4 regions of the Serratia sp. NPDC087055 genome follow, and region 1 is predicted to be linked to each of the others. Evidence: predicted binding sites of a transcription regulator. Region 1 holds the regulator's gene; each other region holds the start of a gene.
The links. The regulator CRP, encoded in region 1, controls carbon source genes, mostly activating them, when cyclic AMP is high. The targets are predictions, from matches to a motif close to ATGTGANNNNNNTCACAT.
Positions count from the first base shown of each region.

Region 2: a site for CRP is predicted at 1,307-1,324, ahead of ACI2J2_RS08425 (PTS sugar transporter subunit IIB). Genes of this name have one in related genera too.
Region 3: a site for CRP is predicted at 6,523-6,540, ahead of ACI2J2_RS16040 (PTS sugar transporter subunit IIB). Genes of this name have one in related genera too.
Region 4: a site for CRP is predicted at 6,568-6,585, ahead of ACI2J2_RS20575 (PTS glucitol/sorbitol transporter subunit IIC). Genes of this name have one in related genera too.

Region 1 is NZ_JBJDOG010000006.1:199,768-207,724, reverse strand. Features, by position in the region: gene ACI2J2_RS21840 (phosphoribulokinase) at 1-260, shown strand, start outside; gene ACI2J2_RS21835 (OsmC family protein) at 299-706, opposite strand; gene crp (cAMP-activated global transcriptional regulator CRP) at 1,086-1,718, shown strand; gene ACI2J2_RS21825 (YccS/YhfK family putative transporter) at 1,773-3,845, shown strand; gene ACI2J2_RS21820 (aspartate aminotransferase family protein) at 3,930-5,147, opposite strand; gene ACI2J2_RS21815 (aminodeoxychorismate synthase component II) at 5,279-5,854, opposite strand; gene ACI2J2_RS21810 (helicase HerA-like domain-containing protein) at 5,960-7,486, opposite strand; gene btsR (two-component system response regulator BtsR) at 7,629-7,957, opposite strand, start outside.
Region 2 is NZ_JBJDOG010000001.1:1,768,573-1,776,529, reverse strand. Features, by position in the region: gene ACI2J2_RS08430 (SIS domain-containing protein) at 34-1,176, opposite strand; gene ACI2J2_RS08425 (PTS sugar transporter subunit IIB) at 1,584-1,889, shown strand; gene ACI2J2_RS08420 (PTS lactose/cellobiose transporter subunit IIA) at 2,001-2,327, shown strand; gene ACI2J2_RS08415 (6-phospho-beta-glucosidase) at 2,320-3,621, shown strand; gene celB (PTS cellobiose transporter subunit IIC) at 3,679-5,040, shown strand; gene ACI2J2_RS08405 (hypothetical protein) at 5,162-5,296, opposite strand; gene ACI2J2_RS08400 (GNAT family N-acetyltransferase) at 5,460-6,017, shown strand; gene proP (glycine betaine/L-proline transporter ProP) at 6,077-7,579, opposite strand.
Region 3 is NZ_JBJDOG010000002.1:496,627-504,583, reverse strand. Features, by position in the region: gene ACI2J2_RS16065 (MFS transporter) at 36-1,430, shown strand; gene chbG (chitin disaccharide deacetylase) at 1,435-2,196, opposite strand; gene chbR (transcriptional regulator ChbR) at 2,349-3,212, opposite strand; gene ACI2J2_RS16050 (glycoside hydrolase family 1 protein) at 3,212-4,597, opposite strand; gene chbC (PTS N,N'-diacetylchitobiose transporter subunit IIC) at 4,646-6,007, opposite strand; gene ACI2J2_RS16040 (PTS sugar transporter subunit IIB) at 6,019-6,336, opposite strand; gene ACI2J2_RS16035 (LysR family transcriptional regulator) at 6,822-7,736, opposite strand; gene ACI2J2_RS16030 (SDR family NAD(P)-dependent oxidoreductase) at 7,843-7,957, shown strand, end outside.
Region 4 is NZ_JBJDOG010000005.1:215,095-223,051, reverse strand. Features, by position in the region: gene manD (D-mannonate dehydratase ManD) at 1-414, shown strand, start outside; gene ACI2J2_RS20600 (Zn-dependent oxidoreductase) at 429-1,445, shown strand; gene ACI2J2_RS20595 (MFS transporter) at 1,532-2,821, shown strand; gene ACI2J2_RS20590 (mannitol dehydrogenase family protein) at 2,871-4,361, shown strand; gene ACI2J2_RS20585 (GntR family transcriptional regulator) at 4,468-5,154, shown strand; gene fbaB (class I fructose-bisphosphate aldolase) at 5,361-6,410, shown strand; gene ACI2J2_RS20575 (PTS glucitol/sorbitol transporter subunit IIC) at 6,677-7,225, shown strand; gene ACI2J2_RS20570 (PTS glucitol/sorbitol transporter subunit IIB) at 7,241-7,957, shown strand, end outside.

The sequences.
Region 1 (7,957 bases):
ACTTCCAGCGGGTACCCACGGTCGACACGTCGAATCCGTTTGCCGCCAAGGCGATCCCTTCGCTGGACGAGAGCTTTGTGGTGATTCACTTCCGCGGCCTGGATCAAATCGACTTCCCCTATTTACTGGCGATGCTGCAGGGATCCTTTATCTCACACATCAATACGCTTGTGGTGCCGGGCGGCAAAATGGGGCTGGCGATGGAGCTGATCATGGCACCCTTGGTGCAGCGTCTGCTGGAAGGCAAAAAAATCGAATAAGTGGATAGAGCGCGGCGATGGGCCGCGCCTTTTCGCCATTAGACCACGTCGCGGATTTCAAAGCTGTGAGTCACGCTGGCGGCCTTACTCAGCATCAATGACACCGAGCAGTATTTCTCCGCCGAAAGGTTCACCGCCCGCTCAACGATTTTGTCGCTCAGATCTTTACCGCTCACGATAAAGTGCAGGTTGATATGGGTGAACAGCCGCGGTGCTTCTTCACGTCGTTCAGAAGTCAGCTTGACCTCGCAATCACGCACATCATTACGCCCTTTTTGCAGGATCGACACCACGTCGATAGCACTACAGCCCCCTACCGACATCAGCACCATTTCCATCGGGCTGGGCGCTTTGTCGCCCGCATTGCCGTCCATCAACACCTGATGGCCAGACGCGGATTCACCCAGAAACGTTAACCCTTCCACCCACTTAACTCTTGCCTGCATACTGGTCACTCCGGTTAATTTCTTAAAATCAGGGTACGCTTTCGCATAGAAACTGGCAACGGAACCTGATGCTAATCATGCTGAAGCGAGACAACACAAGACACCCGCCTCACTCTGTGCTACAAACAGAGCCGCAATAAATCTTTCCGGGACACTGATTTCAGGGAAACTCCCAGGGAAAGGCTCCTTTACCGGTATGTTAACAGAATGTAGCTTGCAGCTCTCCCGGCAAGTTAATATGCTAGAGCGACAGCGTATATTTATGACACGCCTCAAAATCTGCTGATAGCCACCATTAAAACAACGGCGACAACAGGTTTTACAGGGAACTCTGACCCCTGTGACACAAGGCAGCGATAACAACAGAGGATAACAGCGAATGGTTCTCGGCAAACCGCAAACAGACCCTACTCTCGAATGGTTCCTGTCTCATTGCCATATCCACAAATATCCATCCAAAAGTACGCTGATTCACCAAGGTGAAAAAGCCGAAACGCTTTACTACATCGTCAAAGGCTCCGTCGCGGTGCTGATTAAGGATGAAGAAGGTAAAGAGATGATTTTATCCTACCTTAACCAGGGGGATTTCATCGGCGAGCTTGGATTATTTGAAGAAGGTCAGGAGCGTAGCGCCTGGGTTAGGGCGAAGACCGCCTGCGAAGTGGCTGAAATTTCCTACAAGAAATTCCGCCAGTTAATTCAGGTCAACCCGGACATCCTGATGCGCCTGTCAGCCCAGATGGCAAACCGTCTGCAGATAACATCTGAGAAAGTGGGTAACCTCGCCTTCCTGGACGTTACAGGCCGTATCGCGCAAACACTGCTGAACCTGGCGAAACAACCTGATGCCATGACCCATCCTGATGGTATGCAGATTAAAATTACTCGTCAGGAAATTGGCCAAATCGTCGGTTGTTCACGTGAAACCGTTGGCCGTATTCTGAAAATGCTTGAAGATCAAAACCTGATCTCCGCCCACGGCAAAACCATTGTCGTTTACGGCACGCGTTAATCACTGAAAAAACGGCGCGATGATTCGCGCCGTTTTTTTATGCCCCAAGTCATCATGTGGCGCAGACTGATTTACCACCCGGAAGTCAACTATGCACTGCGGCAAACGCTGGTGCTGTGCCTGCCAGTGTTACTCGGCCTGTTGATCGGCCAACTGCAATACGGCCTATTATTTTCCCTGGTTCCTGCCTGCTGCAATATTGCCGGGCTAGACACCCCTCACAAACGCTTCTTCAAACGTCTGATTGTCGGTGGCTCTCTATTTGCACTCAGCAGCCTGCTATTACAGCAAGCATTACTTTGGCACTTGCCGTTGCCGGTGTTGATGCTTGGCCTGGCACTGCTTCTCGGCGTCAGCGGTGAAATAAGTCCGTTACATGCCCGCCTGTTGCCCGCCTCGCTGGTTGCCGCCATTTTCTCCCTCAGTATGGCCGGTACAGTTCCGCTTTGGCACGCACCGCTGCTATACGTCGTGGGTACCGCCTGGTACGGGCTGTTTACCTGGTTTTGGTTCACGCTGTGGAAAGAACAACCGATGCGCGAATCGCTCAATCAGCTCTATTTGGAACTGGCGGACTACTTTGAGGCCAAATATTCGCTGCTGACCCAGCATACCGATCCACAGACCGCATTACCGCCACTGTTGATACGCCAGCAAAAAGTGATGGATCTGATCACCCTGCTGTATCAGCAGCTTAACTTTCTACCGCACGCCAGTAACCTCGAACAAAAGCGCCTACAGCGTACTTTTCAGGTCGCACTGGATCTGCAGGAACACATTACCGTCAGTCTACATCTGCCGGAAGAAGTGCAAAAACTGGTGGAGCAAAGCCAGGCCGAAGCCATCATCCGCCGCAATGCACAGGTGATTGCCGGCCGGCTGCGCACGGTGGCACACGATATTCTCTATCACCAGCATTCTCAGCGTTTCAATATGGACAATGAACTGGCGGCACTAGAGAAAGTGGCAGCGCAGCACCCGGATAACCCCGTTGGGCAGTTCTGTTACTACCATTTCAGCCGTATTGCCCGTCTGTTACGCACCCAACACCCGCTTTACCGACGCGATCTGATGGCCAACCAAAACCGTTTGCCGTTCTGGCCTGCACTGGTCAGTTACCTGTCATTTAAATCCAACGCCCTGCGCAATGCGGCACGCCTGGGTGTCACACTGGCTGCCGGCAGTAGCCTCGGGATGATTTTCAACTTACCGAAGCCTTACTGGATACTGTTGACCATCATGCTGGTGAGCCAGAATGGCTACAACGCCACCCGGGTACGTATCCAGCACCGTGCGCTTGGCACCCTGGTTGGGCTGGTGCTCGCCGCCGGCCTGCTGCAACTGCAGTTGCCTGAGGCTGAAACGCTGAGCGTAATGCTGGTTATCACCCTGCTGGCCTACTTGGTCTCGCGTAAAAACTACGGGTTGGCAGTGATTGGTTTTACGGTAACGGCGGTCTACACCTTGCAATTACTGGCGCTAAACGGTACCCATTTTTTGGTTCCACGCCTGATCGATACCTTGATCGGTTGTGTGCTGGTGTTCGGCAGCACCATCTGGTTATGGCCACAGTGGCAAAGCGGTTTGCTGCGTAAGAACGCTCACCAAGCGCTGGAGAACGATCAACAGGCATTGCGTTTACTGTTGGAAGAGCAAGAGCCCGATCCCAGTGCGCTGGCCTATGCCCGCATGCAGGTCAATCAGTCACACAATGCGCTTTTCACCTCGCTTAATCAGGCAATGCAGGAGCCGGGGTTTGAATCGAGCTATCTGGCGGATATGCGCCTGTGGGTGACACACAGCCAGTTTATTGTTGAGCATCTTAATGCAATGACCATTCTGGCGCGTGAACACTATATGCTGACGCCAAAGCTGGCGGAGGAGTATCTGCAAACCTGTGAAATCGCGCTGCAAAGCTGTCAGCAGCGCCTGGAATACGACGGGCCGAGCAGCAACGCCATCATGCAGCCGCCGGATCTCCACCCAGAGATGCCGATTACCGAGATGGAACGCCACCTGCGGCGCATTTTGTCGCACCTGAGCGTGATGCACACCATTTCGTCACTGGCCTGGCGCCAGCGTCCGCACCACGGCATCTGGCTGAAGCGTAAATTACGCGATCAATAAGGGCGCCGTAGGGCGCCCTTAGGTTGATGACATAGTGCTCTGTTGTTTAGTGGGAGGGGCGCGCCCCGTAATCCATGCAACGCATTAAGCGTTAATCACATCCTGCACGGCCAACTCAAACAGTGCCATACCCTCGTCAATATCCTGAGTCTCCACCACCAGCGAAGGAGCAAAGCGGATCACATTTGGCCCGGCGTTAAGAATCATCAGCCCACGTGCAGCGGCAGCGGTCAGGAAGTCACGCGCTTTACCCTGATATTGCGGTGTCAGCTCAGCACCAATCAGCAGGCCCATGCCACGGATGTCGCTGAAGATACCGTACTTCTCGCCCACCTTCTTTAACGCCTGCACGTACAAACCATGGCGCAGTTCAATGCCGCTCAGCACCTCTGGCGTATTGATCACGTCCAGTGCGGCTTCTGCCACGGCACAGGCTAGCGGGTTGCCACCGTAGGTGGTGCCATGAGTGCCTACCTGCATTACCGACGCAATGTCTTCGGTGGTCAACATGGCGCTGACCGGGAAACCACCACCGAGAGCTTTGGCTGTGGTAAGAATGTCCGGCGTCACACCATAATGCATGTAAGCGAACAGTTTGCCGCTGCGCCCCATACCGCTTTGTACTTCATCGAATACCAGTAGCGCCTGGTGCTTGTCGCAGAGTTCACGTACGCCTTTGAGGAATTCGGCATTTACCGGGGTAATACCGCCTTCACCCTGAATAGGTTCCATCACTACCGCACAGGTGTGGTCATCCATCACGGCTTTTACCGCAGCCAGATCGTTGAACGGCACGTGCACGATATCCGCAGGCTTCGGCCCAAAGCCGTCAGAATACTTGGCCTGCCCACCCACTGAGACGGTGAAGAGCGTACGACCGTGAAACGCGTTATAAAACGCGATGATTTTGGTTTTGTATGGACTATGCCGGGTAATCGCGTAATGGCGTGCCAGTTTGAAGGCCGCCTCATTGGCTTCCGCACCGGAGTTGGCGAAAAACACCCGATCGGCAAACGTGGCCTGGATCAATTTGGTGGCCAAGCGCAGCGCCGGTTCGTTCGTGAAGACGTTGCTGGTATGCCACAGGGTTTCACCCTGCTCTTTCAGCGCCGCCACCAGCGCCGGGTGGCAATGCCCCAACGCCGTCACCGCGATGCCGCCGGAGAAATCGATGTACTCTTTCCCCTGTTGATCCCATACACGGCTGCCTTTACCGCGTACCGGCACGAACTGAGCAGGTGCATAAACAGGCAGGATAACCTGATCAAAGGTACTGCGGCTTACTGCGGATTTTTCGGTCATTATTGGGTCCACCCTAGGGGTTCTTCAGCGTAATCTTGATGATCAAGTGAAAATATAATCACAAAATATGCATAAAAAACCAATAAAGGGCAAACGCAAATCACCTTCCCGGCGAAAAAAAAGCTAACGGTTTAACTTTTAAGGAAATTATCCAGCAGTTGGTGCCCCTGTTCGCTGAGAATGCTCTCAGGATGGAACTGCACCCCTTCCAGCGCCAACTGGCGGTGGCGAATGCCCATGATCTCATCGTGCACACCGTCGCGCTCACTCCAGGCCGTCACGTCAAAACAGTCCGGCAGCGTCGCGGCTTCAAGCACCAACGAGTGATAACGGGTCACCGTCAGCGGATTGCGCAACCCGTGAAAAACACCAGAATCAAAATGGCGGATCGCCGAGGTTTTGCCGTGCATGACTTCTCGTGCCCGCACCACCTTAGCGCCAAAGGCCTGCCCCAGCGCCTGATGGCCCAGACAAACACCGAGAATCGGCAATTTACCGGCAAAATGACGGATGGCATCCAGCGAAATGCCGGCTTCGTTCGGCGTGCAGGGGCCGGGAGAAATCACTAAACGCTGCGGCGCCAGCCTTTCGATGTCGGCCAGTTGCAGCTCATCGTTGCGCTTTACCACCACCTCGGCGCCCAATTCGCAGAAGTACTGGTAAAGGTTGTAGGTAAAAGAGTCGTAGTTATCGATCAACAGCAGCATAGTCTTTCCAACGGGCATCATCGTAGGGGGCAAATACCTTGCCCCGATTTACACGGGCGCAGTATACAACGCCCCTACAATATCGCCGCTACCGATAATTTCAGCTTACTTTTTGCGACCGCCCATAATCGAGCCCAGTACACCGCGCAAGATCTGACGGCCCAGATCGCGTGCCATGCTTTTGGCCGCAGTCTGGACAATGCCATCATGCTTGCCGCCGCGCGGGCCGGTAGAACCAAACAAGATTTCATTCAGCCCCCCCATCAAGCCGCCACCCGCCTGCTGTTGTGCCTGAGGTTGCTGTGCAGACTGGCCTGCTTGCGGGGTGCCGACGGTAGAAAACCCCTGAGCCGACAGCTTTTCATAGGCCGACTCACGGTCAACCATATCTTCGTAACGCCCATACAACGGCGACTTATTGATCGCACTGTTGAGCCCTTCCGCCCCCAGCATCCCCATTTTGGATTCCGGCGCGATCACCATCGCCCGCTCCACCACATTAGGACGCCCTTTTTCGTCGAGGAAAGAGACCAACGCCTCGCCAACGCCCAGCTCAGCGATCGCCGTTTCGGCATCAAAGGCCGGGTTGGCACGCATGGTTTGTGCCGCGGCCTTCACGGCTTTCTGATCGCGTGGCGTAAAGGCCCGCAACGCATGCTGCACGCGGTTGCCCAACTGCCCCAGCACGCTGTCCGGGATATCCAGCGGGTTCTGGGTCACAAAGTAAATTCCGACACCTTTGGAGCGGATCAAACGCACAACCTGTTCGATTTTGGTCAGCAAGGCCGCCGGCGCATCGTTGAACAACAGATGCGCTTCATCGAAGAAGAACACCAGCTTTGGCTGTTCTGGATCGCCCACTTCTGGCAGGTGTTCGAATAGCTCGGCCAGGAGCCACAGCAGGAACACCGAATACAGCTTCGGCTGATTAATCAGCTTATCTGCCGCCAGCAGGTTGATAACACCCTGCCCATTGGCGTCAGTTTTCATCAGGTCATTGATGTCCAGCATCGGTTCGCCGAAGAACATATTGGCACCCTGTTCTTCCAGCGTCAGTAACCCGCGCTGGATCGCACCTACCGAAGCGGAAGAAATATTGCCGTATTGAGTCTGGAACTGTTTGGCGTTGTCCCCCACATACTGCACCATCGCGCGCAGATCTTTCATATCCAGCAGCAGCAACGCATTATCGTCAGCAATTTTGAATACCAACTGCAGTACACCGCTTTGTACGTCGTTCAGATCCAGCAAGCGGGCCAGCAGTAACGGCCCCAGATCAGACACGGTGGCGCGGATCGGGTGGCCCTTTTCACCGTAGATGTCCCATGGAATGATGGTGCAAGCTTGCGGCTGCCAGTCAGTGACGCCTATTGCCGCCAAACGCGCCTGCAATTTCTCCGAGGGCACGGCTGCGGTGCCAATCCCTGAGAGATCGCCCTTTACGTCCGACAAAAACACCGGCACGCCAATACGTGAAAACTGTTCAGCCATTTTTTGCAGCGTCACGGTTTTACCCGTCCCGGTCGCACCGGTGATCAGACCATGGCGGTTCGCCAACGCGGGCAAAATAACCAAATCTTGTACCGGTTTCCCGTCTTTCATCGCTTTGGCAATAATCCGTGCTTCACTCATTTTCGTTTCCTTGGGCGCTCTGACACGGCGCAAAAAGCGCCTGTTGATGTCAATAAAGCTATAAGCGCGGCGTAACCCCGTCAAGGACAAACAAAAAGGGCGTCATCAAGACGCCCACAAAGCCAATATTTTCAGAATCTACCTAGCCCCGCAGCCCCAATTCTTCCTTCAGGGTTTTCAGGTAGCGGCGGCTGACCGGCACCGGCTCCCCTACCGGCATGATCATTTCTGCCGCACCACTGTCATCGAACCGAATTTCACGCACCTGCTCCAGGTTGACCAAATACTGACGATGGCAACGAACCAACGGCGTTCGGAGTTCCAACGTCCGTAGCGTCAGCTCGGTGAAACACTCCATGCCGTCATTACGTACAACAAACACCCCACTCAATCGTGAACGGACAGCCACCACCTCATCAAAACGCAGTAGATAAATACGGCTGTGGCCCGTGCAGGGAATGTATTTCAGGT
Region 2 (7,957 bases), on a different contig from region 1:
GAAGGAGGAACTGAATGGTAAAGGGAGGCAGATTTAATCTTCCGTCTGCGAACTCAGGCTCTCAGGCAGTAGCTGCGCTAGCAGCAGATCGAGCGTTAACATTAGTCCATAACGTGCAGCGCTACCGCCACTGAGTGGCAATACTTTGTCGGCGAATCCAGCCAGCGTGCTGCCAACCGGGGCCAAGGCGATACGGTAAGCACCAGTAGCGCCGGCCAACTTCGCGGCGTTAAGCAAATCAGCGTTTTCCCCACTCATTGACAGCAGTACAACGCATTGTTGCGTACTGAGCGTGGAGGCCGTCATACGCATCAGTGCGGCGTCCTGGCAGGCAAAGGCGGGATAGCCGAGTCCGACCAAGCGTTGCTGCAATTCATTGACGTAGAGTGCCATGCTATTTACACCAAAAATATGCACGCTTTTGGACTGGCTTAAGTGTTGGCTGGCTTCGATCAACGCCGCATGCTCTACCTGCTGCAGCTGTTGATGGAGCGTGGTTTCTATGTCATTAACGCGTTGCAACCACAGGCGTGGTGGTCCATTAGGCGCCGTTTGTGCGGTTAAATAGCGTGAGCCGCTTACGCTGGCCTGCGCCAATTTCATTCGCAAATCGCGAATATCATCGCAACCAATGGTTTTGGCAAAGCGCGTGATCGTTGCCGGACTGACCCCCGCCTGGCTGGCAAGTAGCTCGATGGTGGCGGAAGACGCGAAGGCGACATCGTCCAAAATGGTTTGCGCGACCTTTGCTTCCTGCTGGCTGAATTGATTTTGGCGTGCGCGGATCTGATAGACAATGTCACCAATATCTTCGCAACCAATGGATTTGGCAAAACGACTGAGCGTTGTGGAACTGACGCCAGGTAGCTTACCGATGCCGGCGGCTGATGCGAAAGCGATATCCATGCTGCCCAATACAGGTTGAGCCACCGCGGTAGCGGCGCTTGCTGGTACGGGTTGGGTGCGCATCAAAGAGACAAAGTCGTTAAGATCCTGGCAGCCAAGGGACTGAGCAAAATGCGCGACGATCTCGGTACTGACACCGGCACGTTCGGCCAGCTGCTCAATGGTTGCCGTTGACGTGAATCCGGGATTATCCAGGATGGTTCGGGCAATTTTCGCCTCCTGGCGATTGAACGGGCTTTGGCGAAACTGAATGTGGTAAACGAGATCCATGACTGCAGTGTCCCTTCTGTTATGCCAATCGGCGATCTGTGTTCCAAACTAGCCTGTTTTTCGCGCGGCATAAAGCCATAACCAGAAGAATAAATTACTGAAAATAATTTTCAATTCATCCTGTGTAAAAACGAGATGCTCCTCTCATCGTTTAGTTGTTAATAATTTATCTTGCTGTTTTTAAAGGTTAAATAGGATTTATGGATTCTGTCTGTGAATAAAACTCTATCGTCGATCACAGTGTTGAAAAAAATTTTCATGATAATTTTTAGCTAACAATTTGTTTTTTAACGATTAAGTTAAAACCATAATCAAATCGTATGGATCTAAGGTATTTACAAGCGTGTTACAGCACTGTTTTATATTTGCACAGCCAAGGTGGCTAGTCACAATCGAGGCACCCAAAAATGCAAACAATCGTCTTATGCTGCGCTGCAGGAATGTCTACCAGCATGCTGGTACAAAAAATGAAAACCGAGGCACAAAAGCGTGCTTTGGATATTGAAATTGAAGCCGTACCCGTAGCGGATTTTGAACGCATCGTTGAAAGGGCGGACATTGTACTGTTAGGGCCACAGGTGAAATATGAACACGCGCGCCTTTCGGAACTGGCTGCCCCATTAGGCAAAACCGTTGCGGTTATTGATATGTTGGATTACGGCACCCTGCGTGGGGATAAGGTGCTGGACAAGGCACTGGGCCTGCTGGGCTGATAACACCCTGTGGGGCATTGCCCCTCAAACCCTATTTTTGATTATTTTACAGCGGATTATTTTATTAATCCGTCGGGGCTTGCTGTGCCTGGAATCAGGCCAGGGGAGGTAATGATGGATTTGGAAACGAGTGTTATGGAACTGCTGGTTCATGCCGGGAGTGCACGCAGTTCTCTGCTGTCGGCATTGCAACTGGCACGCCACGGTGAGTTTGACGCCGCGGATGTCAAGCTGGAAGAGGCGAAGTCCGGCATCGGCCGGGCGCATAGCATGCAGACGGAACTGATAGGCATGGACGAAGGCTGTGGAAAAATACCGGTCAGTTTAATTCTGGTGCATGCGCAGGACCATTTGATGAACGCGATGCTGATCCAGGATCTGGCCACTGACATGATCGAGCTTTATCGTCGTTTACCTCAAGGGGCAGGCAATGACTAAAATAACCGTAATTGGTGGTGGCAGTAGCTATACGCCAGAGTTGGTCGAAGGGTTGATCGCGCATTATCAGGATGTGCCATTGACCGAACTGGCGCTGGTGGATGTTGAATCCGGTCGGGAGAAAGTGGGCATCATTGCTGAACTGACCAAAAGAATGTTCAAACGTAACGGGTTGGAACAGGTGGTCGTTTCGGTGCATTTTTCGCTGGAGCCGGCTATTCGTGGTGCCCGCTTTGTGTTAACTCAACTGCGGGTGGGGCAATTGGCTGCCCGCGCAGCTGACGAACGTCTGGGGTTGAAATATCAACGTCTTGGACAGGAGACAACGGGCGTCGGTGGTTTTGCCAAAGCGCTACGGACCATTCCGGTGATGTTGGAGGTGGCCCGCACGGTGGAAGCCGTTGCACCGGATGCCTGGATCATCAACTTCACCAATCCTGCCGGGATCGTCACCGAAGCGGTATCACGCTACAGCAAGGCGAAGGTCATCGGCGTGTGTAATGTGCCGATCACGATGCACCACATGATTGCCGACATGCTGAAAGCGCCGCACGATCAGGTGGATCTGCGTTTCGCCGGGTTGAACCATATGGTGTGGGTGCACCAGGTGACGCAAAGCGGCAAGGATGTCACCGCCGACGTATTGAACATGCTAAGCAATGGCGAAACGCTGTCGATGAATAACATTAAAGAGCTGCCATGGCCGCCTGCGTTTTTACAGGCTCTGGGGGCGATTCCCTGCCCATATCACCGCTATTTTTATCAAACGGCTGGAATGCTGGAGGAAGAGATAGCCGCAGCTGCTGCACAAGGGACCCGGGCTGAGCAAGTGATGAAAGTTGAAGCGGAGTTATTTGCTTTGTATGCCGACCCCGCATTGGATAAGAAACCCGAACAACTGCGCTTCCGTGGCGGTGCGTTCTATTCTGAAGTGGCGGTCGAGTTGATCCGTGCCATTCATAACAACAGCGGTAAGGTGCTGGTGGTGAACACCCGCAATAACGGCGCTATTCAGGGCTTGCCGGACGATGCGGTGATTGAAACCAACTGTGTGATCGATGCACAGGGCGCACACCCACTGAGTTTTGGCCCGATGCCGCTGGCAATGAACGGGCTGACTCAACAGGTAAAAGATTTTGAACGGCTGACTATTGAGGCCGCCGTGCATGGCGATCGTCAAAGTGCGCTGTTGGCGTTGGTCGTGAATCCGTTGATTGGTGGTGTCGGCATTGCACAACCCTTGTTAGATGAGGTGCTGAGCCTGAATCAAGCCTATTTACCGCAGTTTAATTAAGTCGAAATTCCATAATAACAATCACGACAGAGCCGGCTTTGCCGGGCAGGGGGGATGATGGCGGGTTTAAATAGCATTCTTGAACGTTACGTATTGCCTACGGCGTTAAAAATCGCGGGGCAAAAACACATTTTGTCGGTGCGGGACGGCATAATTCTCAATATGCCCTTTATGTTGATTGGGTCATTCTTTCTGATCTTCGCCTATTTGCCGATCCCCAGCTATGCCAATCTGATGGGGGAGATATTCGGCGCGGCCTGGCGCGATAAATTGCTGTACCCGGTTAAGGCAACCTACGACATCATGGCGATTATCTCCAGCTTTGGCATCGCCTACCGGCTGGCGGAAAAATACCGCGGCATGGACCCGCTCAGTACCGGTGCTGTTTCGCTGGTGGCGTTCATCATGACCATTCCCCAGCACACGTTGTTTGCGCCAGTGAAAGGCGCGGCCGAGCAGATCGTCAAAGGCGTGTTGCCGATGAATTTTATCGGCAGTCAGGGGTTGTTTGTCGCGATTGTCGTCGCGTTGCTATCGACGGAAATCTACCGTTTTGTGCATAACCGTAACCTGGTGATCAACATGCCTGAAGGGGTTCCGCCCGCGGTGGCCAAATCCTTCTTGGCACTGATCCCAGGTTTTTGCGTATTGGCGGTGATATTGCTGTTGCGCCTTATCGTTGAAGCCACGCCGTTTGGCGATATCAACACCATGATCGCTACGCTGATCGGGATCCCGATGCACCACGTGGGCGGAACACTGCCGGGGATGATTTTCTCGGTAATCCTGATTGGTCTGCTATGGACATTGGGGTTGCATGGCGACGCCATTGTATTGGTCTTTATTCAGCCGGTGTGGCTGGCAAATATGTCGGAAAATCTGGTCGCATTTCAGAACAATCAACCGATCCCACACATCATTACTCAGCAATTTTACGATCTGTGGATTGCCCCCGGTGGGACAGGAGCCTTATTGGGATTGGTGATCTTTATGCTGGTGCGCAGCCGTAGTGCGCAGATGAAACAGTTGGGAAAAATTGCTGCGCCAGGTTGCCTGTTCAACATCAGCGAACCCATGGTGTTCGGTATTCCGTTGGTGATGAACCCGTATTTCTTCCTGCCCTTTATTTTGACGCCGGTAGTCTTGGTGATCGTGACTTACAGTGCGATGGCAACCGGGCTGGTAACGCCCCCAGTCGGTATCGCGTTGCCCTTCACCACGCCAATTTTCATTAGCGGTTATTTAGCAACCGGCGGCCATATATCGGGAACGGTGATCCAAGTCGTGAACCTTCTTATTTCAATGGCGATTTACTACCCGTTCTTCCGTGCCTGGGATAAGCAAAAATACCGTGAAGAAAATCATGCGGCTGCGTCGGTGCAAAGTGCCGTGGCGGGTGAACAAACCTCGACACCGTAATTATGCATACCCGTCAGGGAGGCCATCGCCGCTTTTGTAGAGAGTGACAAAAGTGGCGTGCCATAACACCAAAACCGCCGCCAGGCGGTTTTTTACTTGGCAGAGCGGGCGATGAAGCGTATTAGCGGAGGCTTTCGAGCCAGTGGAAAATGCGTGCAAGGTTGAGGGTAATATCGCCGATGTTAAATATCGCACCTACCCATACTGCAATCATGACAGCCACACCAATGACAACCGGCAGATCCATTTTATTCATTGGCTATCGTCTTCAATGGGTTAACAAGTTTTCAAGCCTAGCATTAATCGCTTCGGGGATAAAACCTCAGTCTAGGCTTGCCGGTGTTTGTCAGACTAAAATGGCACCTGCATTGGGCTACGTTGCGCTATTCTATCGGCTGAGTGCATGAAGGAGGATGGTGATGAATGAGCTAATACGGGTTGGGAATGACCTACGAATGAAGATTTTGACGGCTGAAGATACGGATATCGTCCATCGTTACTTCCATGAAAATCAGCATCATCTCTCACAATGGGAGCCGATTCGGCCACAGGGTTTTTATTGTTCGGAGATGATTAGCCAGCGGTTGTATCAGGCGCAAAGAGATGCTGAAAAAGGACTGGCTTATCAATTCGGGATTGTGAACGGTGCTGGCACAGAAATGCTGGGCGCCTGCAATTTTTCCAACATTGCTCGAGGCCCTTTTCAGGCCTGCCATTTGGGGTATTCGATTGCTGCATGCCATGAAGGTAAGGGCATCATGACTCAGGCATTGGCTGCTACCCTCGAGTACATGCTCGGGGAATTGGATCTACACCGGGTTATGGCCGCTTATATTCCGACAAATACCCGGAGTGAAAAGTTGTTGCTGCGTTTGGGATTCGAAAAGGAAGGCTATGCCAAATCCTATCTGAAGATTGCCGGCCGCTGGCAGGATCACGTGTTAACCTCGTTGATTAACTTACGGCATACAGCGTAACCCTCTGTGCTGAAAGCCAAAAAAAGCCACCCGAAGGTGGCTTATCCAAAGAACGTTGTTTAGTCCAGTTTAGGGTGCTGGTCGATCAACGTTTGTCTTTTCTTTTCCAGTTCAGCGATCTGCTCATTGATGTCATCGACTTTCTGTTCGATGTTGTCGTAGTTCTCTTGCAGCAGCTCTTTGGCTTCCGACCGGTCCGATGCAGCCGGTGTGGCGCCGCGAAGCGGTTTATTGGCTGTTTCCTTCATGTATAACCCGGTGATCAGACCGATCACCGCAACGACCATCAGGTAGTAGGCCGGCATATAGAGGTTGCCGGTTGATTCGACTAACCATGCGGCAGCCGTTGGCGTTGCACCGGCAACCAGTACCGAGATGTTGAACGAGATCGCCAGGGCGCTGTAGCGAATATGTGTCGGGAACATCGCAGGCAAGATAGAAGCCATCACGCCAGTGAAGCAGTTAAGCAACACGGCCAACACTAATAGGCCAACGAAGATCAAGCCAATTACACTGCTGTTGATCAGAATAAAGCACGGTATCGCCAGCGCCAACAGGCCGATGCTGCCGCCGATGATAAACGGCTTACGGCCGATGCGATCGCTGGTCAGGCCGATGACCGGCTGTACAAACAGCATACCGATCATGACGGCGATGATGATCAGGACGCCGTGGTCTTCCGAATAATGCAGATTATGCGACAGGTAGCTCGGCATGTAGGTCAACAACATGTAATAAGTCACGTTGGTTGAAATTACGATACCGACACAGACCAGCAAGCTTTTCCAGTGCTTGGCGGCAATCTCCTTGAATGAGGTCTTCGGTGGATTTTCGATGGCGTTGCGATCTTCCTTCTCCATCTTATCCACATGCTGCTGGAACGCGGGGGTTTCTTCCAACGCATGACGCAGGTAGAGGCCAATTAAGCCCAAAGGCGCAGCGATAAAGAACGGAATGCGCCAACCCCAATCGAGGAAATTAGTTTCACCCACGATGCTGGAAATCAGCACTACAACGCCTGCACCCATGACAAAGCCGGCAATGGAGCCGAAATCAAGCCAGCTTCCCATAAAGCCGCGCTTTCTGTCCGGTGAGTATTCGGCAACGAAGATGGCTGCACCAGAGTATTCGCCGCCCACTGAAAAGCCCTGCGCCAGCTTGGCCAGCAGCAGTAAGATCGGGGCCCAGATGCCGATCGACGCATACGAGGGGATCAGACCGATACAGAAAGTACTCACCGCCATAATAATAATGGTGATGGAAAGGACTTTTTGACGCCCGAACTTATCACCCATGGCGCCAAAGAAGATGCCACCCAGCGGACGAACCAGGAAGGGGACAGAGAAGGTGGCCAGTGCGGCGATCATCTGTACGCCGGGAGTGGCGCCAGGGAAAAAGACTTGCCCAAGCGCGTAGGCCACAAAGCCATAGACGCCAAAGTCGAACCACTCCATTGCGTTGCCTAATGCAGCCGCGGTAATGGCCTTCTTGAGTTTGCTGTCGTCAATAATGGTGATGTCATTAATATGCATCGGTTTATGTCGTTTTTTTCTTAACTTCATATAATCATCCCTTAATCAATTTTAGTCGTACGTAAATTCGCAATCCTTCTGCCCAGTTATCAATTTGGCTAATCTAAGTGCTTTGCACAGAGATCGGCTATTGCCATTTTTTGTGTGACGCGAATCACGTAATATCTCAATTTCCACCGAGAATATGTCATTTAGGTGACTAATTATTTTGCATGTATAGCTTAACGTTATATCTTGCAGCGATCAAATTTAGCAGTTTATCTTATGTTTTTGCACCGAATTAGTGCATGAATCGATTAACTAATGTGCTGATTGGCGTTTTTTTGTCTGATTGTGGATGCGTAAAGTATAGGAAGAATTGCCACAAAAACCGGCAATGTTTATGTATTTGACGGGCGTGGAAAAAGG
Region 3 (7,957 bases), on a different contig from region 1:
CAGGGCAGATCAGAATAAAAGATTAGGATGATAGAGTGAAAAAAACGTTAGGTGTTTTCTTTCCGTTGTATACCACCACCCTACTCATGCTATTGGGTTCAGGGCTACTCACGACGTACATCTCCTTACGTTTAACCTCTATCCACGTAACCGGTGCGTTGATCGGTGCGCTTATCGCCGCCAACTATATCGGCCTGGTGATCGGCGGCAAAGTCGGTCATTTTCTGATTGCTCGCGTCGGGCATATCCGCGCCTACGTCTCCTGTGCCGGTATAATCACGGCCGCAGTGCTGGGGCACGGACTGACGGAATACATCCCCGTGTGGGTCGTACTGCGGTTGATTATCGGCTTGTGCATGATGTGTCAATTCATGGTGCTGGAAAGCTGGCTGAACGATCAGGCGGAATCCAACCAACGCGGCATGGTTTTCGGCTTCTATATGGCAGCCACCTATCTGGGCATGTCATTGGGCCAGGTGGTCTTAATGCTGCAGACCAATCTTGGCATCGCCACGTTGCTGGTTATCGCCCTGTGCTTTGCGCTGTGCTTGGTTCCTATCGCCCTGACAACCCGCACCAACGCCCGCCATATGTCACCCGCGCCGATGGAGCTGCGCTATTTTATCGGTGCTATACCCAAAGTACTGGCGACCACATTGGTGATCGGTATGGTGGTCGGTTCTTTCTATGGGCTTGCGCCGGTGTACGCGAGTATGCAAACGCTGACCACTCAGCAGACTGGCTTGTTTATGGCGATAGCCATCTTTGCCGGGCTGGTGGCCCAGTTCCCGCTCAGTTGGCTGTCGGACCGCTACAACCGCACACTGTTGATGCGTATCAACGCTATTTTATTGATCGTCGCATCACTGCCGCTGGCACTGGTGCCGCACATTGACTTCCCGGTGTTGCTGGTGTTGGGCTTTATCGTCAGCATGTTGCAGTTCACGCTGTACCCACTGGTGGTCGCTCTGGCGAACGATTTGATCGAACCGGAACGGCGCGTTTCTCTGGCGGCCTGTTTACTGATGGCCTTCGGGGTCGGTGCCAGTATCGGCCCTTTGGCTGTCGGTGCGCTGATTGAGCCATTGGGTGGCAATATTCTGTATGCCTTCTTCGCGCTTTGCGGTGTGTTGCTGGTCGCCTTCAGCCGGACGGTAAAACAGGACGAATCGCAGTTCGTGCAGGATGCACCATTACCCCATATTCCCCTGCCGGACAGCCTGACCAGTTCCCCGTTGTCCCCAGCGCTGAACCCAACGTTTGATGAGCAGATCATCCATGACACTATGCCACCACCGGAAGCGGCCCCTGATCCGATAGAACGACAGGACACGGACGCATCAGGGGAAGAGGAACCTGAAACGCCTATCCCCCAAGGGGCCGATCCCGATGAGGATACCGGGCTGAAAAAAGCGCATTCGATGCTGTAAGTTATTACAGATCCAGGAAAGAGCCCAAACGATAGCCACGCTCCGCTATCGCGTTTTTAATGCCTGGCGATGTCAACACCTCCACTTCGGCAAGCCGCGGGTAGCAATACTTGCTTGCCAAAATGGTTTTATCCAGAAACGCCGGATGGCACATCATCTCTACCGATCTCGCACCGCGCTGGTCAGTGCGTTCAAGCACCTGCAAAAACAGCGCCTCGGATATCCCTTCACCATAAAAACCAGCATCAAACCACTCGGTGCTGTGATCGTAGTGCAACGGAATATCTTGTCGTTCCACGTCCTGGCGCCCTATGCGCAATGGGATGGATTTGGATTGGGCAAATGCCTCCACCAGCGGGTAAATCTGCGGCAGCATATGCACATGATGGTGGCTATCAATGTGGGTTGGTGCGCGACCAAACACGGCAATAAATTTGTCGTATTGGCTCACCAACTCATCATGGATTTCATTCAGATCAAGCCGTGCAGTTTCGGCCCTTTCCCATAGCCACTTGCCCAGTTCCCCACGTTCATTCACCAACGACGGCATGGCGGTCAGCGGATGCCCATGGGTCAAGACAAAGTGCAGACCAATCTGTAACCCAGGATAAAGCTGACTGAGCCTGGCGGCATGCTGTATATCCGTGCTATTGACCATCGCAGTAGTTGAAGAGACAACGCCATAGTGAAACGCCTCAATAACGCCATAATTCTGGCCCTTGCTCAGACCAAAATCGTCGGCATTCACTATCAGTAACTTTTCCATTTTGGCATCCATTTAACAAATTTTTGGCAAGGGAATACCGTCCGTCAGGTACGGCAGTTCCCCTTCGCTTAAGCAAAGAAATTTATTTTGTCAGGCTATTGCCGGCCTGAAGGTATTCGGAATATCAGCGTTAATGCTTATCGGGAGCGGCCCTAAATCGGGCCGTAGAACTTTTTTCGGTAATTACCTGGCGTCACTTCCGTGAGTCTTTTAAAGTTTTTAATAAATAAGCTCACGTCGCCATAACCAGAATCAAAGGCAATATCCGAAACCGAATAGTTGGTGACCTCAAGCTGCGTTTTGGCAAAGTTGATGCGGATTTCATTGATCACCTGCATTGGCGTTTTATGGTAATAACGCCGCATTGCCCGAGTCAGGTATTCCTGCGTTTTCCCCGATAATTCAACCATATTGAGCAAGGCTTTTTCACCGAACATCGCTTTATCATGCATGCCTGCCAACGTATTCTTCAGCCACTGCGGGATATCATCCCCCTCGCCGCTATCTTCTTTATAGTGGCGAATACGGCTGATGATATAAAAGGTCAGTGTTTCCAGAAACTCAGCAAAATCATCCTCGCGAAACTGCGGTGACCCCACCACCGACTCAATATACGCAAGGAATTCATTCTTCAGGCTATACGCCTGAGAAGCGACGAAACAACGTGGCAACTGTTGCAGATAGTTCTCTTCAAAGAAAACCTTGCCGATAGCCACGTTGAAGATTTTTGCGGCGCCAAACTCATAAAAACTTTGATGATGCGAACCAATAGGGATAAAAACAAAGTCCCCTCGCTCCAGCAGCACTCGTTTGCCGTTAATCTCCTGGTAGCATTTACCGCTCAGGACGATAGTGAACTCGTAGTAGTCATGCTGATGTAGCCCGGTAGCGCTTTCCACTTTGTTATAGATAAACAAATGGAAGTCTTTGCAGTTAAAGAAATCCTGCTCCCGAATCAGCTTAACGTCGTTCGCATTTAGCGAAACCAGGTTCTCAGACACCGCGTGCGCCCTCATTAGTCAAAGCCATTTTGCCTGGCTGTCTCGGCAAACCAATAACCGCTTTTCTTAATCGTGCGTTGTTGGCTTTCTCGCTCCAGCCGCACTAACCCGTAGCGATTCTTGTAGGCATTCAGCCAGGACCAGCAGTCAATAAAGGTCCATAAATGGTAGCCTTTGCAGTTGGAACCTTCTGACAATGCCTGATGCAGCCATTTCAAATGGTCGCGAATGAAATCGATTCTATAATCATCTTCCACCCGGCCGTTGGCGCCGATAAAAGCCTCTTCCCCCTCAACGCCCATACCGTTTTCTGAAATATAGCAGGGAATATTGCCGTAGTTTTCCTTCAGATCCATCAGGATGTCATACAGGCCTTTCTCATAGATCTCCCAGCCACGGTGCGGGTTAATCTTGCGTCCCGGCATCTCGTAGAAGCTGAACACATCCTCCGGCATAGTCACTGGGTCTTCCGCCCGGTAGCCTTCCTTCGATTTGACTCTACGCGGTTGGTAGTAATTGACACCCAGAATATCCACGACCCCGTCGGCAATCAGCTGCGCGTCTTCCGGCATCGTCTGCGGCAACAGATCATGGGTGCGCAGTAAATTCACCAGGTCGTCCGGGTAGCGCCCCTTGGTTACCGGGTCGAGGAAACTCTTATTCAGCAGCAGATCAGCATAATGCGCCGCCACGCGATCTTCTTCACTGTTCGAGCGAGGATAAGTCGGGCTCAGGTTCAAAATAATGCCTATTGTGCCTGCATTACCCAACGCCCTGAACTCACTCACCGCTTTGGCATGAGCCAAAACGCTGTGATACGCCACCGCGATCGCTCTTTTGAAATCGACCACACAAGGATAATGCAGGTCGTTCAGATACCCAGCTTCCACCGGTACAATCGGCTCATTAAAGGTGAACCAATGGGTGACTCTATCGCCAAACAAGCTGAAGCAGATTCTGGCGTAACGGGCATAAGCCTCAACAACGGCCCGATTTTCCCAGCCCCCTTGCTGCTGCATACACATTGGCATATCGAAGTGGTAGAGATTGATAAATGGCGTGATGCCTTGGGCTAGCAGGCTGTCGATCATCGCATTATAAAAAGCCACCGCTTTTGGGTTCACTTCACCATCCCCCTGCGGGATCAATCGAGACCAGGAGATGGAGGTTCGGAAAGTATTATGTCCGAGAGTCTTTAACAGCTGGATGTCTTGTTGGAAATTGTCATAAAACGTGGAGGTTTCGGACGGGCCAACCTGATGATGAAAACGCTCAGGTGCAATCTCATACCAGTAATCGAAGATATTTTGGCTTTTGCCATCCCGTGCAGATGCCCCTTCCGACTGTGGTGCAGAGGTGGCACTGCCCCACCAGAAATCGTCAGCAAATTGATAGTTCATCCAAAGGCCCTCTAAAACTGGGGCAGAAAAGTCTGCCCCAGACTGCAGTTAGAATTTCAACGCCTTGGCGATGTCTTCTTCGCTTTCCGTCGCTTGATCGATCTGGCTCTGTGCTTTGTTGGAGATCATGACGAACGGCAGGTAAATCAGGGTCGCTACGCCCAGGTTGAAGAAACTCAACAGCATGGCGACGATACTGCCGTTGGTGTTGAAGAATGCCCCCAAACCCACCGGCATGGTCCAGGGTGCAATATTAGTGATTGGCGGAATCAACCCGGTGTAATAAGCCACCGTGGTGATAATCGTCAATACCGGCTGAACCAGAATAAACGGAATAAACATCACTGGGTTCATGATGACTGGCAGGCCGAACAGGATGGGTTCGTTGATCTGGAAGATGCCTGATGGCGTTGCCAGCTTAGCGACCTGGCGATAATCCTCGCGGCGTGAAGCAATAAAGATAGCGATAATCAGGCCCAGCGTTGAACCTGTCCCGCCCAGGTAGATGTAGGAGTCAACGAATGGCTTCGCCCACATGTGGAACTCTTTACCCGCAGCCACCGCAGCTTCAACAGAACCGTACTTGTTGTAAAGTTCGACGTTCTCCAATGCGAATGGCGTCATGATACCGCTGTCTAACGCAGCCAATGCCATCGAACCATGCACCCCGAAGAACCACAGCAGTGAGGAGAACATGACATATACCCATCCCACCACGCTGCCCATTTTCGCCAACGGCGCAGAGATGCTGTCCATGATAATTTGGTGGAAGTTGGTTCCCCACAGCGTAAGGCAGTAAGCCAGCACGCCCATGATGGACAAAATGAGGAAGCCCGGGATCAGTGCAGAGAACGAGCGCGACACTGAAGAAGGTACACTGTCTGGCAGGCTGATCACCCAGTTGCGGCGAACCACAAAGGTAAACATCTCGGCCACGACCAGGCCGATCACCATACCGGAAATGATGTTAGCCCCCCCTAGCCAGTTAGCGCCAACGGCATAGGCCTCTCCGACACTGAACGGGGTAACAGTCATAAAGGCAGCCACCGCCAGCAACGCTGCCGCTAATGGGTCGACCTTACGCTCTTCAGCCAAAGCCATACTGATAAAAAATGGCGTCATCAGGGACATAATGCCCAAGGTGCCGTTATAAACGCTGCCTCCGATGGCCTTCAAGCCATTGAGCGTTTCAATGGTGGACGGATCCAGCCGCACCCCCAATGAAAAGAAGAATGATCCTTCACCGAAACTGAGAAACACGTTGTTGATCAGAACGAACATCGCCCCAGTCAACGTCAGTGGCATTAAACGAATGAACCCGTTTTTGATGGCATTAACATGGGGCTGTTTACCAATTTTCACAGCAAAAGGCAGTATGACCTTTTCCAACGAGGCAATTAACGTATTCACGGCAGACCCCTTTATTGGTTAGCTTTTTTGATGGTGGCGACCGCAGCCTTCAACACCCCAAGGCCATCGAGCTTGCCGTATAAACCGGAGTCGATCACTTCGACGGGCTTATTGGGTAACTGTTTTTGCACTTCGGCGAGCGTGTAGGCAATCTGTGGCCCCAGCAGGATCAAATCTGCTTCAGCGCCCTTTTCTGCCGCCAGCGCCTCAGGATAAGCGGCAATGATCACCGGCACTTCGTACTTCTCGGCTTGCGCTTTCATTTTTGAAACCAGCAGGGAAGTCGACATACCAGCAGAACAAAACAGATAGATTTTTTTCTTTTCCATACCAAGTCCCTCAAGATAATCAAAAAAGCCCCGTGTCATTTGTTTGCCAGATGCAATAGTTATTGCCTCACGCACATTCCTTATGAAAACTTCCGTTACGTTGCCCTGGTTGCAGACAGTATACGGAGGCATTGAAGTGGACCGGTAAGCCACCAGCACAAAGAACCGTCTCTGCTTGACCTACCAGATTGACCCTCTTCACATTTCATATAAAAAAATAGTGTGACCTGACTCACAAACAACCTTTAATTACTGAATTTATTCGCCATAAAAGAACAAATAACAATTATAAACAATACGTTATAAACATGCAGAATGTTTATGGATAATTCCATGCGCAGGGTCATTCATCGGTTGATTGGTGAACAGAAATAGTTCGCCCTTGATTAGCGCGCATCATCAAGATAAGACGAGACAAGCGGTGGCAAAGAGTCGGTGTTTTTGAGGGAAAGGCATTCGACGGACCAGCCACAGGCAGAGCAAGATTACGCTTCGGGACTGATCGTCTGGCTGGGATAACGCACTACGTTAATTACCGTAGTCAATGCGACGGGGTGGTTTCTGCGGTTCGGATAGTAAAGATAAAAACCTGGGAAGGGTGCGCACCAATCGGCCATCACCCGCTCCAGCCGCCCTGCTGCCAGATGTTCCTTTACTTCTTCCTCGATGGCGAACGCTATACCTGCATGCGCTAATGCTGCTTGCAACATCAGTCTTGCATCATCAAATATCAGCGGGCTATTCACCGAGACGGAAAGTATCTGGTCGCCTTTTTTAAACGTCCATTTATAGAGCTCTCCCGAAGCAATCTTTCGCCATCCAATACAGCGATGATTCAACAGGTCTTCGGGGTGGTTTGGCTTTCCATTCTGTTGGAAGTATTCAGGCGTTGCCACAATAGCCATACGTAAATCAGGCGTGACCCGCACAGCTCGCATATCGTTGTGTAGATCCTCGCCAAGCCGGATGCCGGCATCAAAGCCTTGTTCGACAATATTGGCAAATCCCTCTTCCGCCACAATCTCCAGCGTAATACCGGGGTAATCGCGGGCCAAGAGCCCCAAATGCGGCACCAGCGCAAGTTGGATAGCCGTTCGGGACGCATTGATCCGAACCACGCCCTGTGGCCGATCGCGAAAGGTATTCAAGCTCTCCAGCGCCGTATCGATATCGGCAAATAGCGGGGCCAACGTCGTCAGCAAATGCTCGCCCGCCTCAGTTGTTGATACGTTGCGGGTGGTACGATTCAACAAGCGAATGCCAAGCTGCGCCTCCAAATCGCGCATGGTATGACTGAGCGTCGGCGGTGTAACCCCTAGCCTGGCAGCGGCTCGCCTGAAACTGCGCTCTTTGGCGATGGCCACAAAGGCCGCCAGCCCTGACAAGTCGGTTTTTTTCATTTGATTGATATAAATAATTTAACAGTGAGATGAATTTTTAACGGATAGTTATCCATTTCGTAACAACATAGCATGGTTAGGTGTTTAATCACTGGGTATTAATGCTATGACTCAATACGCTGATTCTGTACATACCACCCCGCACAAACGCCTGGAAGGCAAAGTTGTCCTGGTCACCGGAGGGGGGACAGGTATTGGACGCGCCGCAGTACTGGCCTATG
Region 4 (7,957 bases), on a different contig from region 1:
AGCATCTGGGACTGCAAGCAACTGATTGAAGAACAACTGATCGATTATATCCGTACCACCCTCACCCACGCTGGCGGGATCACCGGCATGCGCCGCATTGCCGATTTTGCTTCGCTGTATCAAGTGCGTACCGGCTCACACGGCCCCTCCGATCTGTCGCCCATCTGCATGGCGGCGGCGCTGCACTTTGATCTGTGGGTACCGAACTTCGGCGTTCAGGAATACATGGGTTATTCCGAGCAAATGCTCGAGGTCTTCCCACATAACTGGAGTTTCAACGACGGTTATATGCACCCCGGCAACAAACCGGGCCTGGGCATTGAGTTCGATGAAAAACGGGCTGCCCGTTATCCCTACGAGCCCGCTTATCTGCCGGTCGCACGCCTGGAGGATGGCACCTTATGGAATTGGTAACAGGAGGACGCACCATGCACAGCGTGGTTATTGAACAGCCCGGTCGGCTGACTATCCAACAGCGCCCCTTGCCGCAGCCCGCCGCCGATGAAGTACGCGTAAAGGTTAAATTTGCCGGTATTTGTGGTTCTGATGTACATATTTATCATGGTCACAACCCGTTCGCCCGCTATCCGCGCGTGATCGGTCATGAATTTTTTGGCGTGATTGACCAGGTCGGTAGCGAGGTTGATCCACAACGCCTTGGCGAACGCGTTTCCGTCGATCCGGTCGTCAGCTGTGGTCATTGCTACCCGTGTTCTATCGGTCGCCCCAACGTTTGTACCGAACTACAGGTGATCGGCGTACATCGGGACGGCGGGTTCAGCGATTATGCCTGTGCCCCGGCGCGCAATGCCTACCCTATTGCAGATAACATCAGCGACCGTCACGCCGCCATGATAGAACCCTTCACCATTGCCGCCAATATTACTGCCCACCTGCAACCCAACGCCGACGATATTGCGTTGATCTACGGGGCCGGGCCAATGGGGTTAACGGTGATCCAAACGCTGAAAGGCGTTTACGGCGTGAAGCACGTGATCGTCACCGATCGTATTCCTGAACGCCTGATGATGGCACAGGAGAACGGGGCCGACTGGACATTCAATAACGCCGACGCGTCGCTGTCTGCAGAACTGGAACAACGTGGTATCCGCCCGACGTTGATTGTTGACGCAGCCTGCCACCCGAGTATTTTGCAGGAGGCCATTCATCTTGCTTCACCGGCAGCGCGTATCGGTATTATGGGGTTCTCCGGTGACGCCTGTACCCTGACCCAACAAAGCATCACCAGTAAAGAGCTGTCGATTTTCTCCTCACGCCTAAACAGTGCACGCTTCCCGCAGGTCATCGATTGGATGGCCAGCGGGAAAATCAGCCCACAGAAATTAATCACCCATTGCGTACCCGCCGAAGACGTCGAGCAGGCAATGTTGATGTTCGAACAAGACCAGCGCACCTGCTGCAAAGTGTTACTGCAATTTAGTTAGTTTTTTCACCGGGGCATCGGGCGGTGATACCGCCCTTGCAGACAACAAAGCATCGCGATTAAAACAACATCAAGTGGAGTGCTTTCATGTTTAAGAATCTGCGTTGGACCATCGTATTCCTGCTGTTTATGGTTTACATGATCAACTACCTCGACCGCGTCGCGCTGTCGATTACCGTGCCAATGATCGAGAAAGATCTGATGCTGAATGCCGAACAGTTCGGCATCATCTTTGGCAGCTTCTTCTTCGGTTACGCCATCTTTAACTTTATCGGCGGGCTGGCAGTAGACAAATTCGGCCCAACGTTGGTTCTCGGCATCGCCGTTGGCCTGTGGTCAATCTTCTGCGGCATGACGGCGTTAGCCACCGGCTTCTATTCCATGCTGATCTTGCGCGTGCTGTTCGGCATGGCCGAAGGGCCGATCTGCGCCTCCGCCAATAAAATGATCAACGGCTGGTTCCCGAAAAAACAGGCGGCGACCGCAATGGGCCTGCTCAGCGCCGGTTCCCCTTTGGGCGGTGCCGTCGCGGGGCCGATCGTCGGTTATCTGGCGCTGGCGTTCGGTTGGCGGCCCGCGTTTATGATTATCTGCTCGATCGGCATTGTCTGGATGCTGGTGTGGTTCTTTGTGGTGGCAGATAACCCGGCGAAAAGTAAACGCGTCAGCGATGAAGAACTCGCGCTGATTAACCAAATGAAAGAAGAGACTCACAGTGCAGAGGAAGAACTGAGCCATGCCGCACACGGCCTGGGCTACTACCTGAAACAACCGATTATCTTGGTCACTGCATTCGCCTTCTTCTGCTACAACTATATCCTGTTCTTCTTCCTGAGCTGGTTTCCGTCCTATTTGGTGCAGGCACATAACCTGAACATCAAGGAAATGAGCCTCACCACCATGATTCCGTGGATTGTCGGTTTTGTCGGGTTGGCGCTCGGCGGGTATATCTCTGACAAGATTTTCAATATTACCGGCAAGCTGCTGCTGTCGCGCAAGATTGTGTTGGTCACCAGCTTGCTGGCGGCAGCTATCTGCGTCGCACTGGCTGGTACCGTCAGCAGTGTGGTCCCGGCGGTAATGCTGATGTCAGTGTCGATCTTCTTCCTGTACATCACCGGCGCTATTTACTGGGCAATCATTCAAGACGTTGTGCATAAATCCCGCGTCGGGGGTGCCAGCGGCTTCATCCACCTGGTCGGTAGCGTTTCCGGCATTATCGGCCCGATAGTTACCGGCTATATTGTGCAAAACACCGGCAAATTCGACAGCGCCTTTATGCTGGCAGGCGGCGTGGCGGCGCTCGGTGCGGTACTGGTCTTGTTGGTGATCAAAGCACCGCGCAATACCGCGCAACCGCAAATCTCAAAATCCTAATGCAATCGGGCGGCCATCGCCGCCCTGTCCCTCTGTCAGGAATTCCAGCATGATACTTTCCCCTAACAGCGCACTGCCGGCGGCAATTGCCCAGCCGGATTACGATCGAGAACGGCTTAAACCACGCATCGTGCACGTTGGCTTTGGCGCATTTTTCCGCGCGCATCAGGCTGTGTATGCCGAACAACTGGCTAACGATCACGCCAGCGACTGGGGTTACTGCGTGATCAGCATGCACAACGGCAGGCAAAAAATCGCCGATCTACAGCGGCAGGATTTGCTGTATACGGTTGCCGAAATGAACGATACCGATTGGCACGGTCAAGTGATTGGCGTTGTCAGGCAGGCTCTGCACCTGCAGGTCGACGGATTGGACGCCGTGTTGGACGCCATGGCGCAACCGGAAGTGGCCATCGTTTCGTTAACAATCAGCGAGAAAGGCTATTGTTATCACCCCGCCAACGGCCAGTTGCTGTCAGAACACCCGGATATTCAGCATGATATTGTTCATCCACAGCAACCACGTTCCGCGCCGGGGTTGATCCTGGCCGCACTGCGTCTGCGCCGGGAACGTGGGTTGCCTGCGTTTGCCGTGATGTCCTGCGACAATATGCCCGCCAACGGTCAGATGACTCGCAACGTGTTAACGCAGCTGGCACAACGGCAAGACAATGGCCAAACAGCGTGGATCGCACAGCATGTCGCGTTTCCCTCAACGATGGTCGACCGCATTGTCCCGGCGGTCACGGCAGAAACCCAGCAACATACGGAGGCATTGCTGGGTGGCGTAGCCGATCTGCTCGGTGTCGCCTGCGAGCCGTTCCGCCAATGGGTGATCGAAGATAACTTCCCACAGGGCCGCCCCCAGTGGGAAAAAGCCGGTGCCGAGTTGGTGAGCGACGTGCTGCCCTACGAAGAAATGAAGCTGCGGATGCTCAACGGCAGCCACTCGTTCCTCGCTTATTTGGGCTATTTGGCAGGCTATACCCACATCAGCGACAGTATGCAGGATGCCTATTTCGAGCGTGCGGCGCGCCATCTGATGCTGGCGGAACAGGCCCCGACGCTGCAAGTCTGCGGCGTGGATCTGGCGCAGTACGCTGAGTCGCTGCTGGCGCGTTACCGCAACACCGCACTGAAACACCGAACCTGGCAGATCGCCATGGACGGTACCCAAAAACTGCCGCAGCGCTTGCTGGACGCCGTTCGCTGGCATCTGGCACGCGACGGCAACGTTGACTGCCTGGCGTTAGGCGTTGCCGGTTGGATGCGATACGTCGGCGGTCAGGATGAGCAAGGTCAGGCCATCGAGATAAGCGATCCATTACGGGAACGCCTCGCCAATGTGGTCAGCAACAGTCGCGAAGGCCCTGAACGGGTGCTGGCCTTACTGCAACTTGATACCGTCTTCGGCCATGATCTGCCCGATGATCCGCGTTTTGTCGGGGCGGTGACCGATGCCTATCGGCAACTGCTGACACAAGGTGCCAAGGCTTGCGTGGCAGGATTGCCGCTCGGCTGTTCCTCACCGACAGCGTAAAATGGCTTTGTTCGACAAGCTGCGGAAGGATTTATCCGTCCGCAGCCAGCGGATAATCTGCTAGTATGGTGGCATTCACACTCAAGCTTGGTAATGCGTTGTCACCATGTCTGAATCCTACAGCCTCACCAATAATCTCCCGGTCAATCAGCAAGTCTACCGTTTCCTGCGCAAGGATATCGTCGATTGCACCATTCCCCCCGGTACACTGTTGTCCGAGAAAGAGATTTCTACCCGCTTTAGTGTTTCTCGCCAACCGGTGCGCGAAGCCTTTATCAAATTGGCAGAGGCTGGATTGGTGCAGATCCTGCCGCAACGCGGGACGTTTGTGATGAAGATTTCTGCCAAGCGGGTGGCCGACGGGCGCTTTATCCGTCAGGCGGTGGAATGCGCGATCGTGCGGCGTGCGGCGGAACGGATCACACCGGAACAACTGATGACGCTGGAGCATAACTTGCATCGTCAGGAGCTGGCGGCACAAAACCAGCAGACGCGTGAGTTTCTGACGTTGGACGATGAATTTCACCAACTGTTGACCCAGTTCGCGGACTGCCCGTTGGCCTGGGAGACCATCGAAACCATCAAGGCCACCATGGACCGAGTGCGTTTTCTCAGCCTGAGTGAGGTCTCACCACCGGAGAGCCTAATCCAACAGCACTACCGTATTTTTGCCGCGCTGAAGGCGCAGGATGCAGACGCCGCCGAGCGTGCCATCCACGAGCATCTACAAGAAATGATTTACTCAATCACCCCTATCGCCCTGCAAAATACCGAGTGGTTCGACGCAGAATAATCAGCGGCCTGGCCGTCAAGGGGGCGATCGCCCCCACGTATTTGGCCATGCAAATGGCATTTCCTCTCAATCGCATCTATTGTTTCTCCTTGCTGTCAGGATTTCATTAATATCGTTCTATCAGCTTCAATCACCGCTTTTTACTGCGCCGGTGGTCAGATACCTTGCCCTACCGGTGTTATGAAGAAGCTAATCGGGAGTTAATCATGACTGATATTGCACAGTTGTTAGGAAAGGAAGCGGAAGACCTGTTGCAACACCGCTGTACTACCATCCCTGCTGAGAATCTCTACCTACCGGGCGCCGACTTTGTTGACCGGATAATGATCGATAACAACCGTCCCAACACCGTTTTGCGTTCCATGCAAAGCCTGCTTAATCACGGTCGTTTAGCTGGCACCGGCTACCTGTCAATTTTGCCGGTTGATCAGGGCATTGAGCATTCTGCCGGCGCGTCGTTTGCTGCCAACCCGTTGTACTTCGATCCGAAAAATATCGTCGAACTGGCCATTGAGGCCGGTTGTAACTGCGTCGCCTCCACTTACGGCGTGCTGGCGTCCGTGTCACGCCGCTATGCGCACAAAATTCCGTTCCTGGTCAAACTGAACCATAACGAAACCCTGAGCTACCCAACCCAATACGACCAGACGCTGTATGCCAGCGTCGAGCAGGCTTTCAACATGGGTGCCGTCGCGGTCGGGGCCACCATTTACTTTGGTTCTGAACAGTCACGCCGCCAGATTGAGGAAATTTCTAGCGCCTTTGAGCGTGCTCATGAGCTGGGTATGGTCACCGTGCTGTGGGCCTATCTGCGTAATCCGGCATTCAATAAAGACGGGGTGGATTATCATTCCAGCGCCGATCTTACCGGTCAGGCCAACCATATTGCCGCCACCATTGGCGCCGATATCGTTAAGCAGAAAATGGCGGAAAATAACGGCGGCTACCGCGCGGTGAAATTCGGTTATACCGATGACCGCGTCTACAGCAAGCTGACCACTGACCACCCGATCGATCTGGTGCGTTACCAGTTGGCCAACTGCTATATGGGCCGCGCCGGGCTGATTAACTCCGGCGGCGCTGCCGGTGAAAACGACCTTCAAGAATCGGTGCGTACTGCCGTTATCAACAAACGTGCCGGCGGCATGGGCCTGATCCTGGGGCGTAAAGCGTTCAAGAAATCGATGAAAGAAGGTGTAGCGTTGATCAATGCCGTTCAGGACACCTATCTGGACAAGAAAGTGACCATCGCCTGATCACGGCGACAGCAAGTAGAGTTCTCTCCAGCCCGGTACGCCGGGCTTTTTCATGTCTTTTATCTGCTGATTCCCCTTTCCATTCTCACGGTCACCGTGCTTCGATGTTATTTTTCTTTCATAAGAAACTTTCACAATAAAATATTTATCTTTCAAAATGTGATCTATTTAAAACAAATGAATCCGTGAAGTGATTAGTGTAAGGCCCATGGCGACAGAGCTGCCGTTTTGCTCCAGGCCATACCTTCCATCACAGGAGAACAATAATGATTGAGCTAATCACTCAGGGTGCCGAATGGTTTATCGGCCTGTTTCAGAAAGGCGGTGAGGTGTTTGTCGGCATGGTGACAGGCATTTTACCTTTGTTAATCAGCTTGTTGGTCATTATGAACGCGCTGATTAAATTTGTTGGCCAGGAACGTATTGAACGCTTGGCGCAGCGCTGCGCGGGAAACCCGGTTTCACGTTATCTGCTGCTGCCGCTGCTCGGCACCTTTGTTTTTTGTAACCCGATGACCCTCAGCCTCGGCCGTTTTATGCCCGAGAAATATAAACCCAGCTACTACGCAGCAGCATCTTACAGCTGCCACTCCATGAATGGCCTGTTCCCGCATATCAATCCCGGCGAACTGTTCGTTTATCTCGGCATCGCCAGCGGGCTGACCACCCTCGGCCTGCCGCTGGGGCCACTGGCCGTGAGCTATTTTCTGGTCGGGCTGTTTACCAACTTCTTCCGCGGTTGGGTAACCGATCTCACCACCAGCCTGTTTGAACGCAAGATGGGCATCCGCCTGGATCGTCAGGTGCAACTTTAACCCGTGGAGTGCAGCATGAGTGCTTATATCCGTATTGAGAAAGGCGCCAGCGGCTGGGGCGGCCCATTACAGTTGCCGATCGAGCCGGGCAAAAAAGTGGTGTACATCACTGCGGGCACCCGCCCATCGATCGTCGACCGGCTTAGCGAACTGACTGGCTGGCCCGCCGTCGACGGCTTCAAGGAAGGTGAACCGCCGGCGGACGAGATTGGTGTGATGGTGATTGACTGCGGCGGTACCCTACGCTGTGGCCTGTACCCTAAACGCCGTATTCCGACGGTCAATATCCACGCCACCGGACAATCCGGCCCACTGGCAAAGTTTATTCTCGAGGACATCTACGTTTCTGGGGTGCGCGATAACAACATCAGCCTGGTAGCGTCGGAAACAGATGCGGTGCAAGCCGCCCCCGCCACTCAGTCAAGGGGACGGGATTACGACACCAGTAAAAAAATCACCGAGCAGAGTGACGGCCTCTTGGCAAAAGTCGGCATGGGCATGGGATCTGTGGTGGCCGTGTTTTTCCAGGCGGGTCGCGACACCATCGACACCGTCCTGAAAACCATTCTGCCGTTTATGGCGTTCGTCTCGGCGCTAATCGGCATCATCATGGCGTCCGGTCTTGGGGATTTTATCGCCCACGGTCTGACACCGTTAGCCAACAGCCCCATTGGCCTGGTGACGCTGGCGCTGATTTGCTCCTTCCCGCTGCTGTCCCCTTTCCTGGGTCCC